Flexistipes sp.: one gene and its partner. The protein of the gene in region 2 interacts with the protein of the main gene of each other region in a pairwise test. Links are inferred from orthologs where the notes say so. Each region holds a gene or a part of one and is shown on either strand. Other genes may lie near its edges.

Evidence for each region.
Region 1: the proteins of leuS (region 2) and ligA interact in binary tests that used the Escherichia coli proteins (3 or more experiments, as listed by UniProt). The link is inferred for Flexistipes sp. from one-to-one orthologs.

The regions. Positions count from the first base shown.
Region 1 is NZ_JAXKVW010000003.1:72,693-78,485, reverse strand. Bases 2,794-5,793 are described here. They hold ligA (NAD-dependent DNA ligase LigA), read right to left. Parts: upstream 5,284-5,793; coding sequence 3,304-5,283; downstream 2,794-3,303. Other genes in these bases: UMU13_RS03360 (peptidase U32 family protein), read right to left, coding at 5,280-5,793; UMU13_RS03370 (pyruvate, water dikinase regulatory protein), read right to left, coding at 2,794-3,304. Also shown: UMU13_RS03385 (hypothetical protein), read right to left, coding at 1-66; UMU13_RS03380 (TVP38/TMEM64 family protein), read right to left, coding at 87-731; transcription termination factor Rho, read right to left, coding at 926-2,167; more of UMU13_RS03370, read right to left, coding at 2,492-2,793. UniProt on the Escherichia coli protein: DNA ligase that catalyzes the formation of phosphodiester linkages between 5'-phosphoryl and 3'-hydroxyl groups in double-stranded DNA using NAD as a coenzyme and as the energy source for the reaction.
Region 2 is NZ_JAXKVW010000008.1:94,136-102,805, forward strand. Bases 2,747-5,828 are described here. They hold leuS (leucine--tRNA ligase), read right to left. Parts: upstream 5,526-5,828; coding sequence 2,967-5,525; downstream 2,747-2,966. Other genes in these bases: UMU13_RS07135 (hypothetical protein), read right to left, coding at 2,747-2,967. Outside these bases: UMU13_RS07120 (lytic transglycosylase domain-containing protein), read right to left, coding at 111-800; DNA/RNA nuclease SfsA, read left to right, coding at 947-1,627; holA (DNA polymerase III subunit delta), read right to left, coding at 1,581-2,498; more of UMU13_RS07135, read right to left, coding at 2,482-2,746; UMU13_RS07145 (DUF294 nucleotidyltransferase-like domain-containing protein), read right to left, coding at 6,029-7,948; UMU13_RS07150 (hypothetical protein), read right to left, coding at 7,963-8,325.

The DNA of each region.
Region 1 (5,793 bases), on a different replicon or contig from region 2:
CATAAAACCGTGGGATTTGGCTGCTCTTTTTATTATAAATCTCCACGGAAGCCACCTCATTATCATGCAACACCACCTTTCAGCATTTAATTTTCTTTCTTTGTTATAAGCTTATAATATCTTTCTTTCAGCTTCCTCATAACAAAATAAAAAATGGGAAACAATATAAAAAGTGCAAAAAGCATCCGGTAATCAAGGCTTGAGGCAGCCTCACCTAAAATAACAAACGGTGCCCCTAAAACTGATTGAATTATCCAGCCTATAATAAAATAATATCTGAATGGAATACCTGAAGCGGGAAGCAGATAGTTTTTCACTGCATAAGGCACCACCGGAAGAATCATAAATATAAAAGTGTATTCAAGGTGCTTCTCAGAGGATATATCAAAGATTCTGAATCTGCTTGCCAATGGTGAATGTTTTATTTTTTCCCGGAAAAACCTGTTAACAATCCAAAAAGAAAATGCAAGGTGAAGGGGAATTACAGCTACCAAAATCACGAGTCCGATAATATAATCAAATTCAATCCCAATAGCCACAAGAAGTGCTGAAAAAGGAAATCCAAGAAGAGGCAGAGCAAAAACAGAAACAATGACCAGAAGGTGTTTATATAAATCATGTTTAAAAATATTTAGTTCTATTAAGCCGCTTTTTGACAGAATGACTATTACTAATATAAAACAGATAAGTAGCAGGGCAAAATAGCGGTAAAACTTAAACTTATTGGGCACAGAATCCTCACTGCCAAAAAGATATTGTTTCAGATTATTTTATTAGAATAAGAGGCAAGAGTAAACAAATGTGACTAAATTTTTCCGTTTAAAATAAAAAATCCCACTGAAAAATATACCAAAATTTCCGCCCGCCCACTTAAGGCGTTAAGTGAGCGGGCGTAATGACGGAACTAAGTGCGAAACTTGTAATATTATTTATTCATGGAATCGAGAAATTCTTTGTTTGTCTTGGTGCCTTTAATCTTATCAAGCAGAAATTCCATTGCATCCACAGCATTCATATTGCTTAAGAACCTCCGGAGTATCCAGACCTTGTTTATCTCATCTTTTCCGAGAAGGAGCTCTTCACGCCTTGTACCGGATCTGTTAATATCGAGTGCTGGGAAAATACGTTTTTCAACTAGCCTTCTATCCAGATGAACTTCCATATTACCCGTACCTTTAAATTCTTCAAAGATAACTTCATCCATACGGGAGCCTGTATCCACAAGAGCTGTAGCAATGACCGTCAGGCTGCCGCCTTCTTCGATATTCCTGGCAGCACCAAAAAACCTTTTGGGTTTATGCAGTGCATTGGCATCCACACCACCCGACAAAACTTTACCACTGGGCGGCTCAATAGAGTTATAAGCTCTGGCAAGTCTTGTAATACTGTCCAGAAGGATACAAACGTCTCTGCCCTGCTCAACCAGTCTTTTGGCTTTATTCATAACCATCTCAGAAACCTGAACATGTCTGTAGCCGGGCTCGTCAAATGTGGAACTGATAACCTCGGCATCAACCGAACGCTGCATATCTGTTACCTCTTCAGGTCTTTCATCAATAAGCAGAATAATCATATAAACTTCAGGATGATTCGCCGTAATACTGTTGGCAATAGATTTTAAAAGCATTGTTTTCCCGGTTTTGGGCGGAGCCACCAGTAGGCCTCTCTGTCCTTTTCCCACAGGTGAAAGCATATTCATAATTCTCGTATCATAGGAAGTCGGATAAGCTTCAAGATTGAGTCTCTCTTCCGGGAAAAGAGGGGTGAGATTTTCAAAAAGGTTTCTCTGTCGTCTCGGTTTTCCATCGTTAACCGTTGTAATTTTAAGCAGCGCAAAATATTTTTCATTATCTTTTGGCGGCCTGATTTCTCCGGCTATAGTATCCCCGTTGCGAAGTCCAAAACGCCTGATTTGTGCAGGAGAGACATAAAGGTCATCCGGCCCGGGGAGATAGTTGTAATCCGTGGAGCGTAAAAAGCCGAAACCGTCCGGTAAAATCTCAAGGACACCGCGGCCGTATATCTGGCCGTTCTTTTCACTTATGGACTTTAGAATCTCAAATATAAGTTCCTGTTTCAAAAGGTTAGGAGCATCTACAATCTCTTGTTCTTCAGCAATATTAACAAGCTCTTCTATAGACTTTTTCTTAAGTTCGGATAAATTCACACAAACACCTCTGCAATTTTTTATCTATTATTTTAGATGTTTACCTTGCCATCTCAGTGGCGGTAAACACTGTTGGTACACAAAAACAAAATTTTCCTGAAACAATTTCATAAGATTATTTATTTTATCATCCAGGTTTACAAATCAGCAGAAAAACAAAACAAGTTAGATACACCTTAAATTAACTTTTATTGATTTTTGAGTTTTATTTAAGCATCGAAACGGCTGTTTCAGCGGCTCACAAGCTGAATATAGATGTATAAATAACTGCAAGTTAAACCGTTGTCAAGCTTTTTGTAAAGAATTCAGCCGCAAAAAAACAAGTCACAGTTGTATTTCTCTGCCGTAAATTTTCATAAGTACTTCCCTTGCCGTCTCTTCTACAGACTTATTTGTCGTATCAACTATATGCCATTGTCTGTGCTTATCTTTCAATGCATACATAAACTCCACTTCTTCCAGGATATTGTTAATATTTGTATATTTGCTCATAGTTCTGTAATGTTTCAAACGCTCAATACGAATTTTCTGCAGTATATCAGGCTCCATCATGAGACAGACAATTTTATTCTGATCAGCCTTATACACTTCTTCCGGAATCCCCACTTCAGGGATAACTGGTATATTCACAACCTTGTAACCCTGCTGAGCAAGAAAAAATGAAGTCGGCGTCTTTGATGTTCTTGAAAGACCTAAAATTATTATATCCGCTTCTTCAAGATTTTTAAGATTTTTACCGTCATCATGATTGATTGAAAACTCTATGGCCTCTATCCGTTTAAAATATTTACTGTCCACCTTTCTCAGCAGATTAGGATTTTCAATCGGTTCACTGTCCAAAAAAGCACTCAGTTTTTCCACCGGCGGTCCCAAAATATCATGGTGAATTATTTCCCTTTTATGGCATACCTCGTGAACCAGCCTTCTCAACGATTTCTTGGCAATGGTAAAAGCTACAAAGGCCTTGTTGCGTCCAGCTTTTTCCAGAATATTCACAATCTTGTCCTCATTATCAACCTTTGAATACACCGAAAGCTTAATCTCCGGATCCTCAAACTGAATCAGGCACGCTTTTACAATATTTATGGCACTTTGACCGGTTCCGTCTGATAATATATACACTGTTTTTTCAGCCATTATTTACCCAGCATGCTCATGAATTCTTTTTCACCTATAATATTGATATCCAATTCCTTGGCTTTATCAAGCTTAGAACCGGGAGACTCACCGCAAATTAGATAATCAAGATTACTGCTGACACCGGAAAGAACCTTTCCTCCGTTTTTTTTAATTAACTCTTCAAACTGTTTTCTCGGTCTGCTCAAACTACCGGTTATCAGGAACGTCTTCCCTTTTAAAACATCACTTTCCCTTACTCTTCTGTAAGTGAAATTAAGGCCGGCTTTTCTAAGTTTTTCTATAAGATATGTAATCTTTTCATTCCGCAGTGCTCTGAACAACCCGTCGGCAATTACAGGGCCAATATCTTCGATTTCTTCAAAATCTTTCCTCTCAGCTTTCATCATTGTGTCCATATCCCCGAATTTTTCAGATAGTATCTCAGCTGTCCTGACACCCACATTAGGCAGGCCGATTCCGAAAAGCACTTTTGAAAAAGGTTTGGATTTACTTTTGGCTATGGCTTTAATCAAATTTTCGGCAGATTTCGCACCAAAGCCTTCCAACCCCTGGAAATCCTCACTCTTTAAATCATAAATATCTGCAATTGAGTCCAACAACCCCAAATCAACAAAGCGGTCCACAATTTTTTCCCCCAAGCCTTTTATATCCATAGCGTTTCTCCCGGCAAAATGTACTATGGAAGCTTTCAAACGGGCAGGACAATCCGGGTTTGCACACTTGTAATATACATCATCCTCGTCTTTTAAAACAGCACTTCCGCATACCGGGCAGGTATCGGGAAATTTTATATCTTTTTCATCCCCTTTTCTTTCATCTTTTATAACACTCGTTACCTTCGGAATAACATCTCCGCTTTTCTCTATAAAAACATTGTCTCCTATCTTTATACCAAGCCTTTTTATTTCATCCTCATTGTGGAGTGTTGCCCTGCTTACTGTAGAGCCTGCAACCTTAACAGGCTCAAAGATTCCAACCGGAGTAACTATACCAGTCCGTCCCACCTGAAAGGAAACCCTTAAAAGCTTTGTTCGGGCATGCTCGGCAGGGTATTTATACGCCACAGCCCACCGGGGGGATTTATTCGTGCTGCCCAGTTCTTCACGGACATTGTACTCATTCACCTTTATAACCACACCATCAATTTCATAGTCCAGCTTTTGTCTTTTCTTCTCAATAAGGTTAATATATTCAAAAATTTCATCCTGTGAGGATACATGCTCAATCATTGGATTTACTTTTATTCCTATGGATTTAAGAAATTGTAAATCTTTATAATGCTCAGCATTAACCCTTCCCACATCCAAAGCATAAATATATATGTCAAGTGATCTTTCGCTGGCAATTTCAGGATTAAGAAGTTTCATGGTTCCAGCTGCTGCATTGCGTGGATTTGCAAACAGCGGCATTCCATCCTTCTCCCTTCTTTTGTTTATTTTATCAAAATTATCTTTTGATAAAAAGACTTCACCCCTCACAACAATTTTATCCTTATGCTCAATATAAAGAGGGAGTGTTTTCACAGTTTTTATGTTGTGCAGTACATCCTCACCCTGATAACCATCCCCCCGGGTGACAGCTTCTGTCAGCACACCCTTCTCATATGTCAAAGAAACGGCTGCACCGTCAATCTTAGGCTCAAGCAGAAAGGTAAAGCTGCGGGAAGAGTCCTTCTGCATTCTTGTAATAAAATTTTCAAGCTCGGATTTACTGTACGTATTATCCAGAGAGAGCATTCGGACTTCATGTGATTTAACGGCCAGTCCCGATTCAACTTTATGTCCGACTCTTTGGGTGGGTGAATAGTCGACCGTCCAGTCAGGATGTTCTTTTTCCGTCTTTTCAAGTTTTTTGTAAAGCTGGTCGTACTCATAGTCTGATATTACAGGATTATTAAATACGTAGTACCTTTTATCATGTTTAATAATTTCCTCAACAAGCTGTATATATTCTTCATATGTTTTTATTGTGCTCATTTATATCTTCTCACCAAAGCCCCTTCAGAAATACTTTCATTTACGGGAAGATAATATTCAAAATTTGGTTTTGTGCTTTCACACTCATTCATTTTATCATCATAAATCTTTTGAACCTGATACGGTGTCTCCCGCATATCAGTATCAAGAAAATGTATATTCTCATTTATTTCAAGCTTGGTTTTACAAATAAATTTTATGGTTTCTCCGTCGAACTCCGTAACAACGCCGATAAAATCACAATTCCTGTAATAGGAAGACGTACTGTAATTCATCGATTGCTCATCAGCTTTGCTGCAAAAAAAACCGGTTGTATACCCTCTGTTACTGACACTTTCCAAAAGAGGCATCCATTCTTCCGGCGCTAATTGTTCACCTCTTAACGCAGTGTCCAAAGCCTGTCTGTAAACACCGGTGACTACGCCCGTATACATTGCACTTTTCATTCTCCCTTCTATCTTCAGACTCGCAACTCCAAGATTGACAATTTCGTCAATGTATTCCAAAAGA
Region 2 (8,670 bases):
AATTCTGACGTCCTTCCATTTTTTTAAGAGTTATGCAAATTTATTGGTGAGATAGGGAGGTGGTGAAATAGTAAATGGTTGAGTGGAGTTAAGTTTTTAACAGAGAAAAATTAAATCTGATTATTCATTTTAAGAATATTTTTATAACTTGCCATTACACGGTTGTAATAAAAACTGGGAAGAGAGTAGTTCCGGGCAAGGTATTTTTTTAAATTTGTAGGGCCGAAATTATAAGCCATAATTGCATATTTCTCATTGCCGTTAAATTTATCCTTCAGATAGGCAAAGTAATTTATTCCAACCCTGATATTCGCAACTGGATCAAACAGTTCATGCCGTTTGTTGAGGTTTAGATCGCTTCTCTTGTCCGAAATATAGTAAGCTGTATCCGGAAGCAGCTGCATCAGACCCACAGCACCTTTATAAGAAACAACCTTGATTCTGAAAGAGCTTTCTGTTTTGATCATAGCAAGTATTAGATAAGGGTCTATATGATGCTGTTTGGATTCTTTGGCGATAGTGTATGCCAAATCGTATGTGGAATAATTGCTGACGTTCATCCCGAATTCATCCAAAAGCTGCTGAATGTCAATTACCCTGCTGTAAAATGAGATTTTCTGTCTTGATTTATTGATTTTTGAGCTCAGTTTGTTTTGTGAATTTTTTAGTTGTGGAAAGATGTTGTTGAAATGTTTCACCTGAGTGGATACATAAAAGTGTGCTGAAACACCGGAGATAAAAGTGAATATGAGTATAATGATTAACAGGAATTTAATTTCACTTCCTTTGAAAAAATTCAATATAAACGCCTCCGCATTATATGTAATTTTGATATATTCCCTAAGACAGGAATATTCAGTTATTTTGAAAAATAATTAAAATTATTTATTTTTCAAGACTAAACAGGTATTCTTTCTACCTGGTTTAATTTTATAAAGGAATTCCAATGTTTAACTTACCGAAGCTTTATTACGGCTATTTTCTGAAAAGGTATAAAAGATTTTTTGTTGATATCGATTTTAAAGGAACCGTTCTGACAGCTCATAATCCCAATACCGGTTCCATGAGAAATCTTTTAAAAGAGGGCAGGGAGGTTGCGTTTTCAAAAAGTGATAACCCCAAAAGGAAGTTGAAATATACGCTGGAAAGTTTCAGGGTTGATAATTGCTGGGTTTATACAAATACTATTAAAGTAAATAAAATTGTGGAGAATGCACTCAGAGATGGAGAGATAACCGAATTAAACGGTTTCCGGAAAGTTATAAGAGAATATACAATATTAAACAGCAAGCTTGATTTCTGTATTGATATAAAAGGTCAAAGGAATCTTGTTGAGGTGAAAAGTGTCTCTCTTTTTGATGAGAGTTACGCTATGTTTCCTGATGCTGTGACTACCAGAGGCCAGCGTCACCTTCGGACATTAAAAGAATCAGTGGAAATGGGTTATAAGGCTTATGTTCTGTACATAATCCAGTCGGACAGAAAAAAATTTCGTTGTGCAGATGAGATTGATTCACGATACTGTGAAATATTTGAAGAGACAAAAAAAGCTGGTGTCAATGTACTGCTTTACAGGAATGTCATGGATATCGGGAGAAACGTTTGCTATTTGGAGCGATTAGATTAAGAAGATTAATAAGCCCCCTGGCATCGTCTTTATAACCCGTTTTGGACTTAAAGTCTATTTCATTGAATAAGGCTATCACTTCCGCAAGTTCATTATTAGACCACAGTTTCTTGTTTGATTTGATTTTATTGATTACAAAAGTATGCTCGTTTATGAGCGAGGGATTGATTTTGTATAGATATATTTTTTGGATTCTTTTAAACAGCATACTGTACAATATATCCAGATTTTCCCCGGCATCTATGAGCCTGTATAAGCTGGACATGGCACCTTTGTAGTTTTTGTTGCAGAATTGGTCGATAAACTGGAAGATGGACTCGTTTCTGGAAGAGCTTATGATATTCAGGATGTCCGTTTCATTTTCAGGTTTTGTATAATTAAAGTAAATTTCCACTTTTTCCAGTTCATTTTTCACAATTGATAAGTCGTTGTTGCATAAAATATATATTTCTTCGGCTATCTGTTTGCTTAAACGAAACCCTTTTTCATTAAACATCGCTGAAATTTCGTTGATTATACCTGTTTTGTTCTTTTTTGTCTCCTGTATAAGTGTGAAATTTTCTTCTGCTTCTCTTAATTCCTTTTTATTTATAGATTCAAAAAGAAAAACGATTATCGATTCGGATTTTCGGGATTTTTCCATAAGCCAGCAGATGTCTTTATACTTTTCTGCATTTTTTATAACAACAAGCTTTTCTGAAGAGAAAAGAGGCATAGTAAAAATTACGGTAAAAAATTCTTCCGGGTTCAATTCATCGGCATAAAAAACGCTTTCCTCAGGCTCTTCTAAAGAATCAGTGACTTCTGACAGCTTTTTTTCCTGAAAAATTTTGTTGCCTACGATTACGTACTGTTTACTTTTCAAACTCATTCTTGAAATCCAGGAGTATATCGCTGATTGTGTCACGGAAAGCCTCATTTCTGTTGCGTCGGTTTTCTGAAATGTTATTACTTATTGTAAAAGAATTTGTTCTGGAGAAAGTTTTATCAAAAACGTTATTTGAGTTTTTATCCAGAACGAGAATGTGAAGCCTGGCTGACAGATCAGATCTGACGGCTTGATTTGTACGTGAGTTTATTGATGCCGAGGTTGTTACACTGTCTAATCTGAAATGAAGTCTGTAATCAGCTTCTTTCTTTTTGGCAAGGGCGCTGTAGCGGGTAAAGAAAATGGCGGCCTGTCTGTCCAGCATACTTCTGTAATTCGCTTCATCAGCATTGTTGACTATAGATGCAATATGATATTTGTAATTTAATCCGTTGTTATTGGTTAATCCTGCTATTTTGTAACCACAGCCGAAAATCAGCAGAATGGTGATCAGCAGAGTTAATTTTTTCATTATTTAACCACCAGACTTATCAGCTTGTCCGGGACATATATTTCTTTAATAAGATTTTTGCCTTCGAGATGCTTTTGTACTTTGGAGTCAGCTTTGGCGGAATTCAGCGCCTCTTCTTTTTGGGCTCCCACAGGCAGTTCAAGGTTAGCTCTGACTTTGCCGTTAATCTGAACAACAATGGTTGTGGTATCTTTTACTGTTTTACTTTCATCGAATGACGGCCAGTCCTGATTTGATATAAATGTATTGTTGCCGAGTTTTTTCCATAACTCCTCACATACATGTGGCACAAAGGGTGTCAGCATTTTCAGAAGTGTTTCCAGTGACTGCATAAAGAGTATTTTTTCCTTATCAGTTTTTAGGTTTTTTTCTGTTTGGTAAAGAAAATTCGTCAGCTCCATACAAGCAGCCACAGCTGTGTTTAAGTGGAACTTTTCAATGTCGTTTGTTACTTTTTTTATTGTTGAATGCAAATTGTATTCCAGTTCTTTTGACAGTTCAGACTCTTTTTTCTCAGGATTTGTGTTTTCAATTTTTAAGTCTGAGTTTTTTGTAACAAGTCGGTAAATTCTGTTGATGAATCTGTAACAACCTTCCACGCCCTGTTGGTTCCATTCGAGGTCTCTGTCCGGCGGCGCAGCAAAAAGGCTGAAAAGCCTTGCTGTGTCAGCTCCGTATTCTTTTATCAAATTATCCGGATCCACTACATTCTTTTTGGACTTGCTCATCTTTTCCACACGTCCGATTTCCACATCCGAATCACATATAACACATTTGTCATTTTCAACCTCTTCGGGAAAAAGCCATCCGTGTATAGGGCATTTGTACGTTTCCTTGCATACCATCCCTTGTGTAAGCAGATTCTGGAAGGGCTCGTCAACATTAAGAAAACCAAGATCTCTCAATATTTTTGTATAAAATCGTGCATAAAGCAGATGCATTATTGCATGTTCCACACCGCCGATATATTGATCCACGGGCATCCAGTAATTTGCTTCATCCTTATTAAAAGGAGCGGTTTCACACTGAGGAGAGCAGTATCTGAGAAAATACCATGAAGATTCCACAAAGGTGTCCATTGTGTCGGTTTCGCGCTTTGCCGGTGCTGAGCACCTGGGACATTCTGTATTCACAAATTCTTCCGCCGACTCCAAAGGATTGCCTATTCCGGTGAATTCAACATCAAGAGGAAGTTCCACCGGCAAATCCTCATTTTTTACAGGAACAACTCCGCATTTTTCACAGTGTACCACCGGGATTGGTGCTCCCCAATATCTCTGTCTGGAGATCCCCCAGTCTTTCAATCTGTAGTTAACTGTTTTTTCACCGAGATTATTTTCATTAAGATATTCGGTGATTTTTTCTTTAGCCGTTTCCACATCCAAGCCGTTAAATTTCCCGGAATTAACAAGGTGACCGTCTCCTGCATAAGCTTCTTCCATGGTTTCTACGTTTAGTTCTTTACCTTCCGGCTGGATTACTACGGTAATCGGAAGGTTGTATTCTTTGGCGAAATCAAAATCCCTCTGATCATGTGCAGGTACTGCCATAATGGCGCCGGTTCCGTAGTCCATAAGTACATAGTTTGCAATATATATCGGAATCTGCTTGTTCGTCATCGGGTTGGTTACATATTTACCGGTAAAAAAACCTTTCTTTTCCTTGTCTTCAGCCATACGGCTGATTTTTTCTTCCTTCAGAATAGAATTGATGAATTTTATCCCTTCTTCCTCTTTTTCCGTTCCGGCTATTAGTTGTCTTGTGAGGGGGTGTTCCGGAGCTATCAGCATAAAATTAGCTCCGTAAAGGGTGTCCGGTCTTGTTGTGAATACTTCAATTGGCTCATCAAGTTCTTGCAGAGGGAACCTGATAATTGCACCGTGGGATTTGCCTATCCAGTTTCTCTGCATAGTGAGAACTTTTTCCGGCCAACCGTCCATTTTGTATGTGTAATCGAGGAGCTCATCTGCATATTCAGAAATCTTGAAAAACCAACCGTCCAGTTCTTTTATTTCAACTTCGTTGCCGCATCTCCAGCACTTTCCGTCTTCAACCTGTTCATTTGCAAGAACGGTGTTGCAGTCTTCACACCAGTTTACATTAGATGTTTTGTTGTAAACCAGCCCCTTTTCAAACATTTTAATAAATACCAGCTGCTCCCATTTGTAGTATTCAGGGTCGCATGTTGCTATTTCTCTGTCCCAGTCATATGAAAGCCCGAGCTTTTTCAGCTGTTCTTTCATGAATTTAATATTGGAATATGTCCATTTTGCAGGATGAATTTTATTTTTAATGGCTGCATTTTCAGCAGGAAGTCCGAATGCATCCCATCCCATAGGGTGGATTACATTGAATCCTTGCATGGTTTTGTATCTGGCCACAACATCGCCAATGGCGTAGTTTCGCACATGCCCCATATGGATTTTTCCCGAAGGATAAGGAAACATTTCCAGGCAGTAAAACTTTTCCTTGCTTTCGTCTTTCGATGTTTTATAGCTTTTGTGCTCTTCCCAAAGCTTTTGCCAGGTGGATTCAACTTCGGAATGATTGTAGTGCATTAACCGCCTCCTGAATCTATTGTAAAAACCCTTAATTAACACATAAAATTTGAGGTGTCACCCCCTTTTGTAGCTAATTAAGTATAGAAAGTCCAATAATATTTAGGTATAAATATGATTATTAATTCGAGTTTCGCACTTAGTTTCGTCAAAACAGAAAAATCATGGAAATCGCTTCCCGGGCATTTAACCTTTAAGTTCTCGGTCGAAAGAATACCTACGGTTAACACCAGTCCTTTAGGCTGGTAAATATGTGTAACATTCTATTTATCTTTCCAAGGCAGATGATATACAAAGACTGTCACCTCGACCGAATCGGAGAGGTCTCTCAGAAAGTTACAGTGTGAAAGCTTTAAATAATTAAGGAAACTTGCTGATAGTAAAGTTCAATGTTGAATGCCAATCAACAAATATACAAATTAACCAATACACCAATACACTAATACACCACTTCTCTGTCTACCTATATACCTATCTCTCACCCATTCAGGTGGACGTTATAGCTACAGCCCTACTATTTTGCCGAAATGTCTGCGGGTGGAATCCTGAAGCTTGTCCGCCACTTTGAAAGCTTCTTTCAAAAGTTCCTGCTCATTTTTGGGCAGTTTGTAAGGGTCAAGGTAATGATCGGGTTTTTCACCCTGCTCAATGAGTTTAATTTCATTTTTCAACCTGATGTAAGTAAAGTACTCAAAAGCCGCCTTAATATGATCGACAGTGGCTTTGGTGAATACCCCCTTTTCATAAAGTTTGTCCAGTCTTTCAAGAGTGGTGTTGGCATAGGTACTGTTTTCAAGCATATACATTCTTATACAGTCGACAATGAATATACTGCCGTTTTCTTTAACGGAAAGTTCACCCTTGTGTTCTTCCTCGCTTGATGTGACAAACCGCCCCAGAAAGCCGAACGGAACCTTGTGCTTGAAATCAAGTTCCATCATTTTATAAAGGAAAAGCTTATTATCGTAAACCTGTTTCAGAATAAATGTTTTAAGGTCGTTCAGTAAATCCGGTGAACCGTAAAGAGGGAAAAAATCAAAAAAGATTGATGAATATCTTACACGCTGAGGCTCGGGCGTTTCTATCCATTTTGCAACCTTATCCTTCCAGTCATTGAGCCGGCCTCTCCATTTGGGATTGCTGAGCATGACATTGCCTTTGCACAAAGGATAACCAAGGTAATCCAGAGCATTAACAAGCTTTTCCGAAAAAGGAATAAAAAAGTTGTCCACTTCTTCACGTTTCTCATCCGGGAAGTCTTCGAATATTATTCCGTTATCCTGATCAGGACCGAGAAGCATCTCCTTCCTGCCGCCGCTTCCCATTATTATAAAGCAGTATTTTATGTCAGGAGGCTTATAGCCCTGGTTAACCATGTCTTCGTAAACGAGTTCGAAGCATCTCCGGATTATGTTGTGATGTATGTAAGAGATAATTTCCATTGTTTCCACATGGGAGCGGTTTTCCATAAGAAGAACTTTTGCCACGGAGACAATTTCATCACGTATCGGCTTAAGATTCTCGATTTTCACTGCTTCTTTTGCTTTTCCTATGAGAAGCACAGATTTCTGGCTTCTGAATTTCATCAAATCCCTTATTGACAGTATCCCTGTCAGCTCTTCATTATCAACTATAGGAAGATGCCTTATTTTGTGCCTGAGCATAAAGGCAGCTGCTTCATACATGTAATCCTCAGAAGACATTACATAAGGATCGGGGGTCATAAATTCGCTTGCCTTCATATCTTTTTGACAGAATTCGTCATTTCTTGAAAGAATTTTTGTGACCAAATCCCTCTCAGTGACTATACCCAGTAATTTGCCTGTTGAATCGCAGATGAGAATTGAGCTTATACCTTTCTCAGTCATTATGTTTGCAATTTCACTTGCTTTGGCTTCAGAAGAAGCAGTCAGTGGCTTAGGGGTCATAATATCCCCGATTTTTTTCTGAAAAGGGTAGGCGTCTATCTGTGCCTGGTGGTCAATATCGTGGCTTTTTACCACTTCCTGATATAATTTTCTTATCCGGGAGAGAACGGCTTTGTTGAAAAAGTTACTGACTATGGGATATTTTCTGGATATTTCCAGTATTATATCTTTAGGTATGAGAAGACATTGTGTGTCCTTAGATGTCCTTGCTCCGGCTGAATATCCTTCGTTGGTGAAAATAGGTGTCCATCCGAAGTATTCTCCGTCACTTCTGTTATCAACGGTGATTTCCACCCCTTCGCTTGTCTCGGAGAATATTTCCACCTGACCTTTGTTAATAAAATACAGATATCCCGTGGGCTTATCATATTGTGAGAAGATAATTTTATTTTTAGGATACTCCTTTACTATGCTTTTTTCTCTTAAAAAGTCAGCTATACCTTCGGGGATGTTTATGAATGGTTCAACGGTTTTTAAGTGGTTAACCAGGGCCATAAGTATACCTTAGACTATTTGTTTTTTGCAACTTTAAAGGGGTGAGCATGGTTCTTTATAATGTACTCACCGAACAGCTTAAACCATATTGTAACCGCTGCAATCCCGGTCCATTTTTCATAAGGGTATATAAACCAGAAGGGCAGTGCACCTATAATTGCCCAAATGATTGCAATCCCTGCAGCCAGGTTTAAAAGACCCACAAAAGGAGCCCACTTTGCAGGATTTTTGGGCGGTTGTTCTTTTTTTAATGCGACTTTTGAATAATCTTTCTTGATAAAAATTTTATAGGCATTTCTCAACCAGTAAAATGCGACGGGAAAAAGAGCCATAAAAAGAATCCATGATATTACTATAAAAGGATTAAGAACTAACACATAACACCTCTATTGTATTTTAAAAATATAATAACGCAAAAAAAACAAAAGTTAAATGATAAAAAAAGGCTCCCTTAAATAAGGGAGCCCTAAGTTTTAGTATCATGTACTTAAATGTTTAATGGTGTGAAGATGTTACTTCTCCTGCACCTTTTGGATAACGGATGTTTTCAACCATTTCCGCAATGTCATCAGGTACTTTCTGAGTCATATTTTTAACTCCGAAAGCTACCAGGAAGTTAACAATAGCACCTATGGTACCGAAAGCGTTAGGCTCGATTCCAAGGAAGAATCTTGCGTTACCGCCGAAGAGTCCCAGGAATTCAGTGCCGGGTATAAAGAATA